3 regions of the Kluyvera sp. NPDC087067 genome follow, and region 1 is predicted to be linked to each of the others. Evidence: predicted binding sites of a transcription regulator. Region 1 holds the regulator's gene; each other region holds the start of a gene.
The links. Region 1 encodes LexA, which represses DNA repair genes until DNA is damaged. Its sites were predicted from a motif close to TNCTGTATGTACATACAGNA; they were not measured.

Region 1 (5,631 bases):
TATGACACCCAGTATGCGATGGTTGACCGTGACGATGACGTTAAAATCGGCATCAAATCGACGGCCATTTTATTTGGCCAATATGACCGTCTGATTATTGGGATTTTGCAGGTGGGCGTTCTGGCGCTGATGGCGGCGATTGGCTGGCTCAACGGCCTGAACTGGGAATATTACTGGTCGATTCTGATTGCCGGTGCGTTGTTCGTCTATCAGCAGAAGCTTATCCGCAACCGCGAACGCGGCCCGTGCTTCCAGGCGTTTTTGAACAATAACTACGTGGGACTGGTGCTGTTTATTGGTCTGGCGATGAGTTACTGGCAGTTCTGATAGATACGGTGGATAGCGTGCAAGACGTAGGCCTGATAAGCGTAGCGCCATCAGGCATAATTGCGCACATTGCCGGATGGCGGCTTTGCCTTATCCGGCCTACGCACTACACACTGGTAGCCCGGCCAAGCGAAGCGCCGCCGGGAATTGGCTCCGAGTTACCCCGGAGTCGGCGTAAACGCCTCGTCCGGGCTACAACGGCTAAAAAAAAATCCCCGGTCATTGCCGGGGATTTTTGTTTTTACTGCGCCGCCTCTTCCTGCGTCACGCTCTCAATCGTCAAGCGCACGTCCGAGGTAATCAGGTTTGCCATCATCTGGTACACCTTCATCGTCTCCTCCGGCTCAGCATCGCCGCTGTCGCTGATATAGCCTTCATCACGCAGGGTCAGTACCAGCGATGAGAACACCGCTTTATCGAAGAACTCCGGCGAGTTGATGCCGTGCAGAACGGAAAGGCGCTGTGCCAGCGTGCGGCTCTCTTTCTCAAGGGTGCTGCGGTTCATTGACGGATTGCCGCTGAGCAACCAGAAGGTGATCGCATAACGCTGTAGCGTTTCGCGCGCACCGGCGGCCAGCAGTTGCAGCGTCCGGGAGTGAGATGCATTAATGTGCAATTCACCGTTATCCACGGTGATCATCTCCTGACGTGCCATTTCCGCTATCAACGTATCGATAACCGCCGGAAGCTCTGCGCGTTCCCAGCGCAGGAACAGTTCGGCTTTCAGCATCGGATACAAGGTATCGATAGTGCTTAACACCTGCTCACGAGTGATATCACGATGCTGGGTCATGATGGAGGCCAGCAGCGACGGCATGATCAACATGTGCGCGATGTTATTGCGGTAGTAAGTCATCAGCACCGCCTGCTCGCGCGGCAGAATGATGATATCGCCGATGGTGTCTTTCTCGACTTCGAACTTGTTCATCTGCAACGCGTGGTCGATAAGCTCGCTCGCCGTCGCTTTTGGCGCTGTCGCATCTTCAGAGTACGGCGCGTTACGCATCAGCGCCAGATAGCAATCCAGTTGCTGAGTAAGCTGCTCGCGGGTCAGTGAACGCTGACGCGAAGCCAGCAACGCGGTACAGCACAGGTTCATGGCGTTTGCCGCACCGGCGTTGTTGATGCGCACCATCAGCTCGCCTGCCATTTTATTGACAGTTGGAGTCAGCCACGCAGGGCGCACCGCTTCGATAGGATCGATAGACTCGCGCCATTCCGGTACGTGATGGTTGAGATAGGACATCAGCGACATCGGTTCACCGAAGTTCACATAACCCTGTCCCAGATTGCGCAGTTTGCTTAAGCCGCGCAGCATCTGCGGTAAGCTCTCTTTCTCTTTCGTCGCGCCGCGTAACTCTTTGGCGTAAGTGCCCACTTCCATCACGTGCTCGTAACCGATATAGATAGGCACCAGCGTAATAGGACGTGAGCCGCCGCGCAGCATCGCCTGAATCGTCATCGACAGGGTGCCGGTTTTCGGATCCAGCAGGCGACCGGTACGAGAGCGTCCGCCCTCAACGAAGTACTCGACGGAATAACCACGGCTAAACAGCTCGCCCAGATATTCCCGGAACACGGTGGAGTAGAGCTTATTGCCCTTGAAGGTACGACGGATAAAGAACGCGCCCAGGCGGCGGAAAATCGGGCCAGCCGGCCAGAAGTTCAGGTTGATACCGGCAGCAATATGCGGCGGCACCAGCCCCTGGTGATAGAGCACGTAAGAAAGCAGCAGATAGTCCATGTGGCTGCGGTGGCAGGGCACATACACAATCTCATGCCCGTCGTGCGCCAGCTGGCGTACGCGCTCGGCGTTATGCACGTTAATCCCCTGATACAGACGGTTCCAGGTAAAACTCAGGATACGGTCGGTCAGACGGATCATCTCATAGGAGAAGTTAGCGGCAATCTCTTCCATCAGCGCAATCGCATTCTGCTGCGCCTTTTCGTGGGAGATTTTTTTGCTGCGCGCTTCATCTTCTACCGCTTTAGCAATCGCTTTTGACGCCAGCAGTTTTTTGAACAGGTCATGACGCGCAGGCAGGCGTGGGCCTACCGCAGCCAGACGCTGGCGGGCAAAGTGCATACGCGCCACGCGCGCCAGTTTTTGGGCGATGGTTTTATCCGTACCATGCTCGTCGGCCATGCGGCGCAGCGAGACGGACGGCGAAAAACGCACGAAGCTATCGCGGCCAAGCCAGGAGACGGCAAAGAATTTCTGGAAGCCGTTTAGCATCCTCAATGGCGGATTCACTTCGCCTTTCTCGCGACCTGGAGAACGCCCAAACATCACCGATACCGGCACCATTTGCACATCCAGATTGGGATTGCTGCGGTGCAGATCGAGATAGTCGTGGAACAGCTTAATCGACTCTTCTTTCGGCGTGTAGTATGTAAAGACGCGAGGGCCACCGTGAATGAACACGTAGCGCGGCAGCAGGGTGCCGTCGATCTCTAACGGTTCAAGCGGGTCGGGAAGCTCGTGCGCCAGACACTGCGCGCGCAGCGTCAGTAAGTCGGCCTTAGAGTTATAAGGCAGGACATACATAATTGGACGTGATGTATCAAGCCCCAATTCCTGGGCAGGTTCTGCCGGAATAGACTTGCTCTTTACCAGAACACTTAATGGTAAATTCAGTAATTTGTAGTAAATTCGTGGCCAGCCGGACATAAACGATGTAAAGCCTCTGGTTAATCATGCAAATGCGCGGCAAGAATATCAGAAAGTCGGCAGAATTTCTGTTCTACCGCTTCATAACACGCATTGTCATTGACGTATAAATGAAAAAGGTTCTTTAGATGGCCAATAATACCACTGGGCTCACCCGAATCATCAAAGCTGCTGGCTATTCCTGGAAAGGATTTCGCGCAGCATGGATCAACGAAGCGGCATTCCGTCAGGAAGGCGTCGCCTCGGTCGTGGCAATTATCATCGCCTGCTGGCTGGACGTTGATCCCATCACCCGCGTGCTGCTTATCGGTTCTGTCCTTTTGGTGATGATAGTGGAAATTCTCAATAGTGCACTGGAAGCGGTAGTTGACCGTATTGGCTCGGAGTATCACGAGCTGTCCGGGCGGGCGAAAGACATGGGATCGGCGGCGGTGCTACTGTCGATTTTCGTTGCGCTTATCACCTGGGGCATCCTGTTGTGGGCGCATTTCCACTAAAGCTGTGAAAACTGCCTGATTTTGCGTGTTTTACGGTTCCAAAATAGACACTAGCTGTATATACTCACAGCATAACTGTATATACACCCAGGGGGCGGAATGAAAGCATTAACGACCAGGCAGCAAGAGGTGTTTGATCTCATCCGGGATCACATCGGCCAGACGGGCATGCCGCCAACGCGTGCGGAAATTGCTCAGCGCTTGGGGTTCCGTTCCCCAAACGCGGCTGAAGAACACCTCAAAGCGCTCGCGCGTAAAGGGGTTCTTGAAATTGTTTCAGGCGCCTCTCGTGGTATCCGCCTGCTGGTGGAAGAAGAAACGGGCCTGCCGCTGATAGGTCGCGTGGCAGCCGGTGAACCGCTGCTGGCGCAGCAGCACATTGAAGGGCACTACCAGGTTGACCCTTCGCTGTTCAAACCAAGCGCAGATTTCCTGCTTCGCGTGAGCGGCATGTCGATGAAAGATATCGGTATTATGGATGGCGATCTGCTTGCTGTGCATAAAACTCAGGACGTGCGTAACGGGCAGGTTGTGGTCGCGCGAATCGACGAAGAAGTGACGGTGAAACGCCTGAAAAAACAAGGTAACGTCGTCGAACTGCTGCCAGAAAACAGCGAATTTTCCCCTATCGTGGTCGATCTGCGTCAGCAGAGCTTCTCCATTGAAGGGCTGGCCGTTGGCGTTATACGCAACGGTGAATGGCTGTAACCTTTCCCCTGTTTTAAACGGCTGTGAGGCTCTCGCTATCACAGCCTTTTTTCTTTCTGGTCTATACACATGCCGCTACTTACTCGTGCCGATAAGGCTCTGTGGCGCCTTGCGCTACCCATGATTTTCTCCAATATCACCGTTCCCCTTCTGGGACTGGTGGATACTGCCGTGATTGGTCACCTTGATAGCCCGGTTTACCTCGGCGGCGTGGCGATTGGTGCCACCGCCACCAGCTTCCTGTTCATGCTGCTGCTGTTTTTACGCATGAGCACCACCGGCCTGACCTCACAGGCGTTTGGTGCCAAAAATCCGCATGCGCTGGCTCGCGCGTTGGTACAGCCGCTGCTGCTGGCGCTAGGGGCGGGGCTACTGATTGTCCTGTTCAGAAATCCATTAATCGATCTGGCGTTGTCCATCGTTGGGGGAAGCGGCGAGGTGCTCGAGCAGGCGCGGCGTTTCCTCACTATCCGCTGGTTAAGCGCGCCCGCGTCACTGGCAAATCTGGTGCTGCTGGGCTGGTTGCTCGGCGTGCAATACGCCCGCGCGCCGGTGGTGCTTTTGGTGGTCGGCAACGTGCTGAACATCGTGCTGGATCTGTGGCTAGTCATGGGACTGCACATGAACGTGCAGGGCGCGGCGATGGCGACGGCGATTGCCGAATACGCCACCTTGCTGGTGGGGCTGGGCATGGTTCGCAAGGTGCTGGTTATGCGCGGGATTTCCTGGGCAATGCTCAAAACCGCATGGGCAGGGGATTTCCGCCGCTTGCTGGCGCTAAACCGCGACATCATGCTGCGTTCGTTACTGCTCCAGCTGTGCTTTGGCGCGGTGACCGTTTTTGGCGCACGTCTTGGTAGCGACGTCGTGGCGGTGAATGCGGTGCTGATGACCATGCTGACCTTCACGGCCTACGCGCTGGACGGCTTTGCCTACGCGGTAGAAGCGCACTCCGGGCAGGCCTATGGTGCGCGCGATGACAGCAAACTGCTGGAGGTATGGCGGGCTGCGTGTCGTCAGGCGGGCGTGGTGGCGCTGGCCTTCGCGCTGATCTATGCCATTTTCGGCGAGCATATTGTCGCGCTGCTGACGTCCTTGCCTGAACTGCAACAGCTAGCCGACCGCTATGTGCTCTGGCAGGTGGTGCTGCCAGTGATCGGCGTGTGGTGTTATCTGCTTGATGGCATGTTCATTGGCGCAACGCGCGGTGCCGAGATGCGTAACAGCATGGCGGTTGCGGCGGCGGGGTTTGCATTAACGCTGCTGGCCTTGCCGTGGCTGGGCAACCACGGTCTGTGGTTGGCGCTGGCGGTTTTCCTCGCTTTACGCGGTTTATCTCTGGCGGTTATCTGGCGTCGGCACTGGCGGAACAATAGCTGGTTTGTTTGACGAAACGGTTAAAGATTCCGAATAGTGAATCACACCCAG
Region 2 (5,631 bases), on a different contig from region 1:
CGGCGCTGGTTTTAGAACTGCCGCAGGAATGGCTGGACGCCTTTAAACCGGCGTACGATGCGTTGACCGGGCAGGTTAAACTGCTATTGACCACCTACTTTGAAGGCGTGACGCCGAATCTGGAGACCATTACCGCGCTGCCGGTACAGGGGTTGCACGTTGACTTTGTCCACGGCAAAGATGACGTTTGTGAACTGCACCAGCGTCTACCCGCAGACTGGCTGCTTTCTGCCGGATTGGTTAATGGACGTAACGTCTGGCGTGCCGATCTCACGGAAAAATACGCGCAGATTAAGGCGATTGTCGGGAAACGTCCGCTTTGGGTGGCGTCTTCCTGCTCGCTTTTACACAGCCCTATCGATCTCAGCGTTGAAACTCGCCTTGATGCCGAAGTGAAGAGCTGGTTTGCCTTTGCCCTGCAAAAATGCGGCGAGCTGGCGCTACTGCGGGATGCGCTGAATACTGGCGACATCGCTGCGCTGGAGGCCTGGAGTGCGCCGATTCAGGCGCGTCGACAGTCGACTCGTGTGCATAATGCGGCGGTTGAAAAACGTCTGGCAGCCATTACCCCGCAGGACAGCCAACGTGCCAGCGCTTATCCGCTCCGTGCCGAAGCGCAGCGCGCGCGCTTTAATCTGCCAGCGTGGCCCACCACCACCATCGGTTCCTTCCCGCAAACCACAGAAATCCGCAGTCTGCGTCTGGACTTTAAAAAAGGCAATCTCGACGCGAGCAACTACCGTACCGGGATCGCGGAGCACATCAAACAGGCTATCGTGGAACAAGAACGTTTAGATCTCGACGTGCTGGTGCACGGTGAAGCCGAGCGTAACGACATGGTGGAATATTTTGGCGAGCATCTCGACGGTTTCGTCTTTACCCAGAACGGCTGGGTGCAAAGTTACGGCTCTCGTTGCGTGAAACCGCCGATTGTGATTGGAGACGTCAGCCGCCCGGAAGCGATTACCGTAGAGTGGGCGAAATATGCGCAATCATTAACGGATAAACCGGTCAAAGGCATGTTGACCGGCCCGGTCACCATTCTGTGCTGGTCATTCCCACGCGAGGATGTGTCCCGCGAAACCATCGCTAAGCAGATTGCACTGGCGTTGCGTGATGAAGTGGCGGATCTGGAAGCCGCCGGGATCGGTATTATTCAGATTGACGAACCGGCGCTTCGCGAAGGTCTGCCGCTGCGCCGCAGCGAGTGGGAAGCCTATCTGCAATGGGGCGTTGAAGCCTTTCGCATCAACGCGGCCGTGGCGAAGGATGAAACGCAGATCCATACCCACATGTGTTACTGCGAGTTTAACGACATCATGGATTCAATTGCCGCGCTGGATGCGGATGTCATCACCATTGAAACGTCACGTTCCGACATGGAGCTGCTGGAGTCCTTTGAAGAGTTCGACTACCCGAACGAAATCGGGCCGGGCGTGTATGACATTCACTCGCCGAACGTACCAAGCGTGGAGTGGATTGAAGCGCTGTTGAAGAAAGCGCAACGACGTATCCCGGCGGAGCGTTTGTGGGTAAACCCAGACTGCGGCCTGAAAACCCGTGGCTGGCCGGAAACCCGCGCGGCGCTGGCGAACATGGTAAAAGCGGCGCAGAACCTGCGCCAGGCGTAAAAACACGGTAGCCCGGACGAGGCGTTTACGCCGACTCCGGGGAGGAGCGGGAGCCAAATCCCGGCGGCGCTTCGCTTAGCCGGGCTACCCGTGGACGTAGGCCGGATAAGGCAACGCCGCCATCCGGCAATGTGCGCGATTATGCCTGATGGCGCGTAGTTTATCAGGCCTGCATGCCGTCAATGCCTACAGTATGAATAAGCGATTAGCCTTTCTTCCCCGCATACTGCGCAAACCATGCCAGCATACGTTGCCAGCCATCTTTGGCTGACTCTTCATGATAACTTTCGCGATAATCGGCATTAAACGCGTGTCCGGCATCGGGATACACCACAATCTCAGCCTTCGCATTAGCCGCGCGCAGCGCATGACGCATGGTTTCCACTGATTCAAGTGAGATCCCTGTGTCCTGACCGCCGTACAGCCCAAGCACCGGGGCGCTCAGGTCTACCGCCACATCCACCGGGTGTTTTGGATTGTTGAGCGTCTTGTCGCCGGTCAGGCGACCGTACCAGGCCACGGCGGCTTTCAACTGTGGATTGTGCGCGGCATACAGCCAGGCAATACGTCCCCCCCAGCAAAAACCGGTGATGGATAAGCGGTTTGCGTCACCGCCATTGCGCGCCGCCCAACTGGCAACGTGGTCGAGGTCGACCAGCACCTGGGCATCGGGAACTTTTGATACCAGACCGCTGAACAATGACGGGATATCGTCATAGTCATTCGCATCGCCCTGGCGGAAATAGAGCTCTGGTGCGATAGCCAGATACCCCTCCAGAGCCAGGCGGCGGCAGATATCGCGGATGTGCTCGTGGACGCCAAAAATCTCCTGCACTACGATGATTACCGGGAGAGGCGCATCGCTATGTTTAGGGCGGGCGTGATAAGCCGGCAGCGTATCGCCCTGTGAGGGGATGGAGGTTTCTCCCGCCGTAATCGCCTCATCGGACGTATGGATGGCGGTCGAGGCATGGGGTGAAGCAGCAGATGCAAATCCAGGTTGTTTATTGATTGTCATGGCATTCTCCGTACCCTTGTAATGAACTCATAGCAGAATCACAGTGCCTCAATACGGCGTATTTTTGTGCAGCAGGGGATCACAATAACTTGTTAATGTGATGTGAATCACTAATTGCGTGGAATTTAATGTAATATTTTTATCCCTTAGTGATGATAGTCACGAAAAAAAGTGATGGTCTTCTATAAAGTACATTTTTGCTTCTTCTGCAAAACTTAAACCACAGAGGAGTTCTTTATGTCCAAGTCTGATGTTTTTCATCTCGGCCTCACTAAAAACGATTTACAAGGGGCTACGCTTGCGATCGTCCCCGGTGACCCGGAGCGTGTGGAAAAGATCGCCGCGCTGATGGATAAGCCGGTAAAACTGGCATCTCATCGTGAATTTACCTCCTGGCGTGCCGAGCTGGATGGCAAGTCAGTGATCGTGTGCTCCACCGGTATCGGCGGCCCGTCGACCTCTATTGCCGTGGAAGAACTGGCACAGTTAGGTATCCGCACCTTCCTGCGTGTCGGCACCACCGGCGCTATTCAGCCGCATATCAACGTTGGTGATGTGCTGGTGACAACCGCATCCGTCCGTCTTGATGGTGCGAGCCTGCACTTTGCGCCAATGGAATATCCTGCGGTTGCTGATTTCGCCTGTACCACGGCGCTGGTTGAAGCGGCGAAAGCTATCGGTGCGACCACTCACGTGGGCGTGACCGCCTCATCTGACACCTTCTACCCAGGTCAGGAACGCTACGACACCTTCTCCGGCCGCGTAGTCAGAAACTACAAAGGCTCGATGGAAGAGTGGCAGTCAATGGGCGTGATGAACTATGAAATGGAATCTGCCACCCTGCTGACCATGTGCTCAAGCCAGGGTCTGCGCGCGGGGATGGTTGCTGGCGTTATCGTTAACCGTACCCAGCAGGAAATTCCAAACGCAGAAACTATGAAGCAGACTGAAAGCCATGCGGTGAAAATCGTCGTAGAAGCGGCGCGTCGCCTGCTGTAGGTTTCCTCTCCTGCGTAAAAGGCCGACTTGTTCGGCCTTTTTCTTTTTGCGTAGCCGCTCGCAGGAAACTGCTTTAAAACTGGACGTTTATACAGCACAATTCTATTTTGTGCGAATAACCGGTTTAAGTAGGGGGCGTTGTGGATATTGCCGTGGTGATTTATGCGTTAGTGGCGCTGGCGGGCATTGCGATTGGCTGGCTAGCGGCGAGCTATCGTGTGGCGCATCAACGTGCCGAGCAGTTGGCGGAAGAACGCGATGTGTACGGTGAGCTCAGCGCGGCAAAACAAAACATTGCCCAGAATGCCCACTGGCGCGAAGAGTGCGAGCTGCTGAACAATGAGTTGCGTAGCCTGCGAGAAATCAACTCGTCGCTCGAAGTCGATTTGCGCGAAGTCACTACCCTGCTGGAGACCACTCGTCAGCACGGCGATGAAAAACACCGCCTGATGCTCAACAGCGAACAGCGTCTGAGCGAGCAGTTTGAAAATCTTGCCAACCGCATCTTTGAACAGAGCAATCGCCGGGTGGACGAGCAAAATCGTCAAAGTCTGCACGGTCTACTGACGCCGCTGCGTGAACAGCTCGATGGTTTTCGCCGTCAGGTTCAGGACAGCTTCGGTCAGGAAGCGCGCGAGCGACACACGCTGGCGCATGAAATTCGTAATCTGCAACAGCTGAATGCCCAGATGGCGCAGGAAGCGGTGAACCTCACTCGTGCGCTAAAAGGCGATAACAAAACTCAAGGTAACTGGGGAGAAGTGGTACTCACCCGCGTACTGGAGGCTTCCGGGCTCCGCGAAGGCCATGAGTATGAAACCCAGGTCAGCATTAATACCGACGCCAACTCCCGTATGCAGCCGGACGTTATCGTTCGTCTTCCGCATCGTAAAGACGTGGTCGTGGATGCCAAAATGACGCTGGTGGCCTATGAACGCTACTTTAATGCCGAAGATGACTACACCCGTGAAACCGCGCTGCAGGAGCATATTGCGGCGGTGCGTAACCATATTCGGCTGTTAGGGCGAAAAGATTATCACCAGTTGCCGGGGCTACGCTCCCTGGATTACGTGCTGATGTTTATTCCCGTCGAACCGGCGTTTTTACTGGCGCTCGATCGCCAGCCAGAATTGATCAGCGAAGCGCTGAAAAATAATATTATGCTGGTAAGTCCTACCACGCTGCTGGTCGCGCTGCGTACCATTGCCAATTTGTGGCGCTATGAACATCAGAGCCGCAATGCGCAACATATTGCTGAACGCGCCAGCCGCTTATATGACAAAATGCGGCTCTTCGTCGATGACATGTCGTCCATTGGGCAGAGCCTTGATAAAGCGCAGGATAACTATCGTCAGGCGATGAAAAAACTCACATCAGGTCGGGGTAACGTGTTGTCGCAGGCTGAGGCGTTTCGTCATCTTGGCGTTGAGGTCAAACGCGAGATTAATCCGGATCTCGTTGAGCAAGCGACTTCGCAAGATGATGAGTTCCGACTGCGCGACGATGAAGAGTTGAATGATGACAATCCGTTAGCGGCAGAACGCCGTTAATTCAGCGATACAACCGATTTTGTAACGGGGTGGAATCGTAGGGCAATTGAGTCCAATCTGTTACACTCCATGAACATTTTCTTGATAAGCAGGCATAGAGATGGTTGAGGATTCACAAGAAACGACGCACTTTGGTTTTCAAACAATTGCCAAAGATCAGAAGGTAGACATGGTGGCGCATGTATTCCATTCTGTCGCCGCAAAATACGATGTGATGAATGACCTGATGTCATTCGGTATCCATCGTCTCTGGAAGCGTTTTACCATTGATTGCAGCGGCGTGCGCCGTGGACAGACTGTTCTCGATCTGGCGGGCGGTACCGGTGACCTGACGGCCAAATTCTCGCGTATCGTGGGTGAAACTGGGCGCGTTGTGCTGGCTGATATTAACGACTCAATGTTGAAAATGGGTCGTGAAAAGCTGCGCAATATT
Region 3 (5,631 bases), on a different contig from region 1:
CAACTCCCTGCTTTGTCGACTGGCGCTGAAAATGCTGCACATGGACGCGGTCACCTTTGGCAGCCTTCGCTTGCTGAGCGGCGGCGTAGCGTTATTTTTACTGCTGCAACTGCCGGGGATCAGAAAAAAACCCGAATACAATCTGCTCAATGCCGCGCTGCTGGCGCTGTATGTATTTGCTTTTTCACTGGCCTACATGTCGTTAACCACCGCGGCGGGCGCGTTATTGCTGTTCGGCACCGTGCAAGTGGTCATGACGTTTTGGGGATTGCTGCGGGGCGAACGGCTGACGTGGCTAAAAAGTACCGGGATGCTGGCGGCAATGGGCGGATTGGCGCTGCTGCTGTTGCCGGGAGTCGGTCATCCTTCGGGCAAGGCATCGCTGTTAATGATGCTCTCCGGGGCGGCCTGGGCGGTGTACTGCATCACTGGCAAAAGGGTGCGCGATCCCGCTGCCGCCACGGCGGGAAACTTTATGCTCGCGGTTCCCATCGCGCTGGTGGTTTTTGCCGTGAGCGATATGCCGATTCGTGGCGATCTTTTCGGCGTGCTGCTGGCGATCATCTCCGGGGCGCTGATGTCCGGCGCGGCCTACCTGCTATGGTATTCACTGTTGCCAAAACTCTCTCCCACTACCGCCAGCACGCTGCAGCTTAGCGTGCCCTGTCTGGCGGCGATGGGCGGATTGCTGCTGATGGGTGAAGCGATTGACGGGCGGATGCTGCTGGCTATTGTTATTACTCTTTCCGGGATTGGCCTGGTTATCGTGGCGGATAAAAGACGAGCATCGTCTTTATCCACTCATCAATAAATAGTGTTAAATCCCGGCGCTTTTCCACAGCGCCGGAATTTGCGTCAGCACCTCATCAATGATTCGACGCTTATCGTGACCCGGGCGCCAGAGGGTGACCATCGTCTGGCTTATCCCCTCATTGCCCACCGCCACCGGAATAGCTGAGACTTTGTCCCAGCGCGCCGCCTGAAAATGCGTGGGCAAAAAACCCCATCCGCAGCCCGATTCAATCAAGCCGCGTAGCATCTCCAGTTCATTGGTGAAAATAATGCTTCCCGCAATTTGTAAGCGTTGTGAAACCGGAATATCAGAGGCCGAATGCATGACGACCTGCGGCGTTAAGGACAAGTCGAGCAGCGAACACGGCATGGCAACCTGCGCAAATAACGTCTGCGAGGCGTAAAAATCCATCTCGAGCGTGCCGATGGCCCGCCACTCCATTTCAGTGCCGATGCTGCGATTATTGGCCTGGTAAAATCCCAGATCGGCCTGCCCGGCGGCCAGCGCCCGCTCCCCCGCTTCACGCGGCATGCAGGTGAGGCTGAGTCGAACCTGTCGTTTTGCCATAACGGCAATCAGGCCGTGGATAAATTTTCGCGGGGTAAAAGCGTCGTACACCACGCTTAGCGCCTGTGTTTCGGTTGACGGCACCTGGCAGGCAAACTGCTCGAATGCCCGGGCCTGACGCATCAGCAATTGCGCCTGTCGCTGAAGTAAGTCGCCTTCCGGCGTCAGTTGCAGCGTTTTTCCCTCACGGACAAACAGCGCATAACCCAGGCCATCTTCCAGCAAATCGATAAGATCGCGTAGCGTCGTTCGATCCTTACCGAGTTTGGCGGCCGCTTTCACCAGGCTCCCGTGCGCCGCCACGGCGGTAAAGGCTTCAAGTTGTGCAAACGAATAGGACAAAGATGGCAAAACGCACTCCCGGGTTTGATGTGGGGGTTTTTCCCCCATTACGCGTTTTTTATTATAGGTCGTCGATTTTTATACTGCACCTATCCCGCGATCGTCCCGGGCTACGGTGTCTACTTCTATAAACTTCGAACGAGAATACGATGAATAATAAACAAAAATCGTTAACCGCAACGTCATGCATCCTGGCAAGCCTTATCGCTGGCGCGCTGCTTTCCCCCGCCGCCATGGCCGCCTGTGAAGGCACTGAATTAACCCATTGCCCCGCGCCTTTTGATAAGCAGCTGCCCGATACCCAGAAAATGCTGACCTGGAGTCAGGCCGATCGCGTGATCGGTTTTCGTAACGATTATCGCAACTATCAAGGTGATGTTTTCCGCCATGGGCAATCCACTCCCCTCCTTAGCGCCGAAAAGCCGCTGACGCAGGCGACGTATCAGATTAACGGTCAGCAGTTTAACCTGCAGGACTACGTCAAACGGCAGAATGTCAGCGGCATGCTGGTGCTCAAAAACGGCAAAGTAGCGTGGAAATATCTGGCGCAAGGCAATACCGATACGACGCTATGGACGTCGCGCTCTGTCGGGAAAGCGGTCGTTTCCGTTCTGGTGGGCGCGGCGGTCAAGGAAGGCAAAATTCACTCAATGGACGATCTGGTAACTCAATATGAGCCCGATCTCAAAGGTACAGCCTGGGAAGGGGTAACGCTGAAGCAGCTTATCCAGCATACCTCCGGCGTGGCGTGGAACGAGGATTATACCAATCCACAGTCTGATTTCGCCAAATTGACCCAGTGTGAAGCGCATCCAGGGACTTACGACTGCGTGCGTAAACTGGTTTCGGGACTTAAACGCGCGCACCCTGCCGGAGAGGTGTGGTCGTACTCCTCGGGCGGCGCCTGGTTATTGGGTGATGTTCTCGAGCGCGCAACCGGCATGCCGCTGGCCCATTATCTGGAAAAAACGCTCTGGAAACCTTATGGCATGGCCAATGACGGCGTCTGGCATTCCTACAGCAAAGATAAGCATGACGTTGGCGCACACGGCTTTAACGCTACGCTGGAAGACTGGGGCCGCTTTGGCGAGTTTGTATTAAACGATGGTCGTCTGCCGGATGGTACTCAGGTACTGGCAAAAAACTGGATAGCGCAATCCGCAGATTGGACTACCGCAAAAAACTCGGTCTCAGCCGGTCATCCACGAGGGATTTATGGCTACCAGTGGTGGAATAACGAAGTACCCGCCACGGCAAAAGGCGTTGTCCCGCTCCCGCAAGACTCGCTTAAAGACTCCATGTGGGCATTGGGCATTTTTGGCCAGATGATTATGGTTAACCGCGCGGAAAACCTGGTTATCGTGCAGTGGTCAACCTGGCCACAGGCTGAGCCATCGTTCAACGCGCAGCCGCTCGAAGCTTCGCTGATGTTTAGCGCGATAGCCCAGGCGCTGCATTAATTAGCCACCGTTATAGATAACGCCAGAGCCCGTTTCGCGCTCTGGCATTTTCCTTACTGTTTAGGCGCTACCGCGACATACATTTCGATATCCCAATAGCCATCCTGCGCCCCGTTGTTGTGGTAAATCTCAAAGCAGGGTTTGTCGGCAATTTGATGCTTTTCATCCTTCAGCACGCTATCAAAGAACTGATACCAGGGCGTCGCAAAATCATGATTTTCGACCCGAGCACGCGCCACGGCGTATAACCCACCGGCCACTGCCGCCGTCATGACGCCTTCACTGTTTTCTGGCACCACAAAATCATCAGCCACGGAAACAACCGTATCACAGCGTAGTTTTTCCGCCGGAACTTCATCAGGATTATCGTAGTAAACAGCAATCCACTCCTGAGCGGGGGTCTGCTTGCCATCTACCCACATCATCAGTTGTTCAAAGCCTTGCTTAACCGTCTGCTCCCACGGGCCAACCATATGAAAACCGGCGATTTTTCTTGGCTCGATGTTTTTGATCTCGTAGTTCATACTGCCTCCGTATTGATGCTGTTTTTTTATACAGTGTAATTCGTGTTTTGTGGTTTAGACAAATGGGTGGTGGGGAATATGTGAGGGGATTCGCAATGTGGTTTGTGGGGTACGATATTGAACGAATCCTCCTGTGTCAGGCAAATATTGTTAAGCTATAGGAAATGTATACCATTCTTGTGATTTATGTCCTGTATATCTATATTTATTCATAGTATAATTTCAAAAAATCATTTTCCAATTAAGTTCATATGTTAACCAATCGACAATCTTTATCTTTACGTTATGCGCAAGGTTTAGGAATGATTGCAGTAGTGCTGGGGCATTACGGAATTGTGCCTCCTTATATTTTTGAACCTTACACTTTCCATATGCCATTATTTTTCTTACTTGGCGGAATTCTTTTTAAAGAAACATCAATCTTACAAACCATTAAAAATATCACAATAAAACACTTATGGTATATTGTATATACATATATAATTATTTCTGCCATAGCATTATTAATAAGTAATTATTACAACATTTCCATAGGTGAAATATACAAATCAACAATTTCTGACACTTTTAAAAACATATTTGATAAAAACTTTCATAACAATGGTTACTTCCTGGTCGCCTGGTTCTTATTTTCATATGCCCTTGCCAGTCTACTTTGCAGAGTAATTATTTATATTAAAAAACAAGTGATTATTCTTGGGATCGCAATACTCTTTGGTTTTGTTGGTATGGGTTATGTTGCATCACTCTATGCTGAAACGAGCAACCAGACATATAATCTAATTTCTCAAGTACTAGTAGGCTCCATGTTCTACCTCATAGGTTTTGTGTTTAAAAAAACACTTCTCTCTATGAAAAGCCTATACATCCCAATAATGTCTATAGTAATTATTTTTACAATGAAAAATTTCGGAGTTTTAGGCGGCTTACTAATGTCATGGAGTAAATACCCACAGGGATTTATTTTTCATACATTATCATCGTTATTATCGATATGCACAATTCTTGCGATAACAAATGCAGCAGCATCACAGGATAAAAAACTAAACTTATTAGCACTGATTGGCTCAAAAAGTAAAATAATCATGAGCTATCACTTATTAACCTTTACTATACTCGATATTGTTTTTTATAAACTAGGAATGTATAATATGAAAAGCGCATCCTATTTAAATCATTATTCAACACCACATTACTGGTTTTTGTACATTGCCACAGGCATAGTCTTACCTATAATTATTTCGCTCGCAGTGGATTATATAAAAAGTATAAAAGCAAATGAATTATTGGCAAAGAAAGAATCATAAATATAATAAATAACTAAATATTCAAAAAGACAAAAGCCCATTTTTTGGGCTTATCCCTTTCATTACCTCACCATTCTAAAAAAATTAACTAGTGCCAACACGACCCACATCATCATTTTATAATATAACTGTAATACGTTATTAATCTCCCCCAAGCTTCATTTAACATCATACAATTAGAAAATGACTTCCCCCAGACACTAACGAAGCCTAATACCACATCAAAAATTATAAGGGCTACGCTTGCATTCTCACCACGTCAAAGCATTGCCGTTAGATGATGAACCATCTTCACCGACTCTAAGTTGTTTCGCACAAATGTTTACCCTACTGGAGAGCATCGCCTCATAAACTCAATAGCCTTATCGATCATGTGAATAGATGATGCTAAACTTCATGCCTTTCAGAATTTACTGATTTCACTAATGTTAAAGCTTTTTAGTCGTTATGTTTCCGTGGGCGTACTGAACACGGCCCTTCACTGGGCGTGCTTTGGAGTGCTATTCAGCTTGTTCGGCTTGAACCAGGCGATATCGAACCTTGTTGCGTTCTCTGTGGCAGTGACGTTCAGCTTTTTTGTTAATGCCAGATGGACATTTAAAACCAAAGCCACGACAGGCCGGTATGTCGCCTTCGTT

Region 2: a site for LexA is predicted at 3,726-3,745, ahead of rmuC (DNA recombination protein RmuC). Genes of this name have one in related genera too.
Region 3: a site for LexA is predicted at 3,703-3,722, ahead of sbmC (DNA gyrase inhibitor SbmC). Genes of this name have one in related genera too.

The regions. Positions count from the first base shown of each region.
Region 1 covers NZ_JBIUZS010000006.1:302,465-308,095, reverse strand. Annotated here, with positions in the region: gene ubiA (4-hydroxybenzoate octaprenyltransferase) at 1-327, shown strand, start outside; gene plsB (glycerol-3-phosphate 1-O-acyltransferase PlsB) at 569-2,998, opposite strand; gene ACIPDS_RS16995 (diacylglycerol kinase) at 3,127-3,495, shown strand; gene lexA (transcriptional repressor LexA) at 3,595-4,203, shown strand; gene dinF (MATE family efflux transporter DinF) at 4,273-5,592, shown strand.
Region 2 covers NZ_JBIUZS010000012.1:66,947-72,577, forward strand. Annotated here, with positions in the region: gene metE (5-methyltetrahydropteroyltriglutamate--homocysteine S-methyltransferase) at 1-1,631, shown strand, start outside; gene ACIPDS_RS21175 (dienelactone hydrolase family protein) at 1,837-2,649, opposite strand; gene udp (uridine phosphorylase) at 2,887-3,648, shown strand; gene rmuC (DNA recombination protein RmuC) at 3,789-5,198, shown strand; gene ubiE (bifunctional demethylmenaquinone methyltransferase/2-methoxy-6-polyprenyl-1,4-benzoquinol methylase UbiE) at 5,299-5,631, shown strand, end outside.
Region 3 covers NZ_JBIUZS010000004.1:280,491-286,121, reverse strand. Annotated here, with positions in the region: gene ACIPDS_RS12930 (DMT family transporter) at 1-811, shown strand, start outside; gene ACIPDS_RS12925 (LysR family transcriptional regulator) at 818-1,711, opposite strand; gene ACIPDS_RS12920 (serine hydrolase domain-containing protein) at 1,852-3,162, shown strand; gene sbmC (DNA gyrase inhibitor SbmC) at 3,216-3,686, opposite strand; gene ACIPDS_RS12910 (acyltransferase family protein) at 3,938-4,993, shown strand; gene ACIPDS_RS12905 (GtrA family protein) at 5,419-5,631, shown strand, end outside.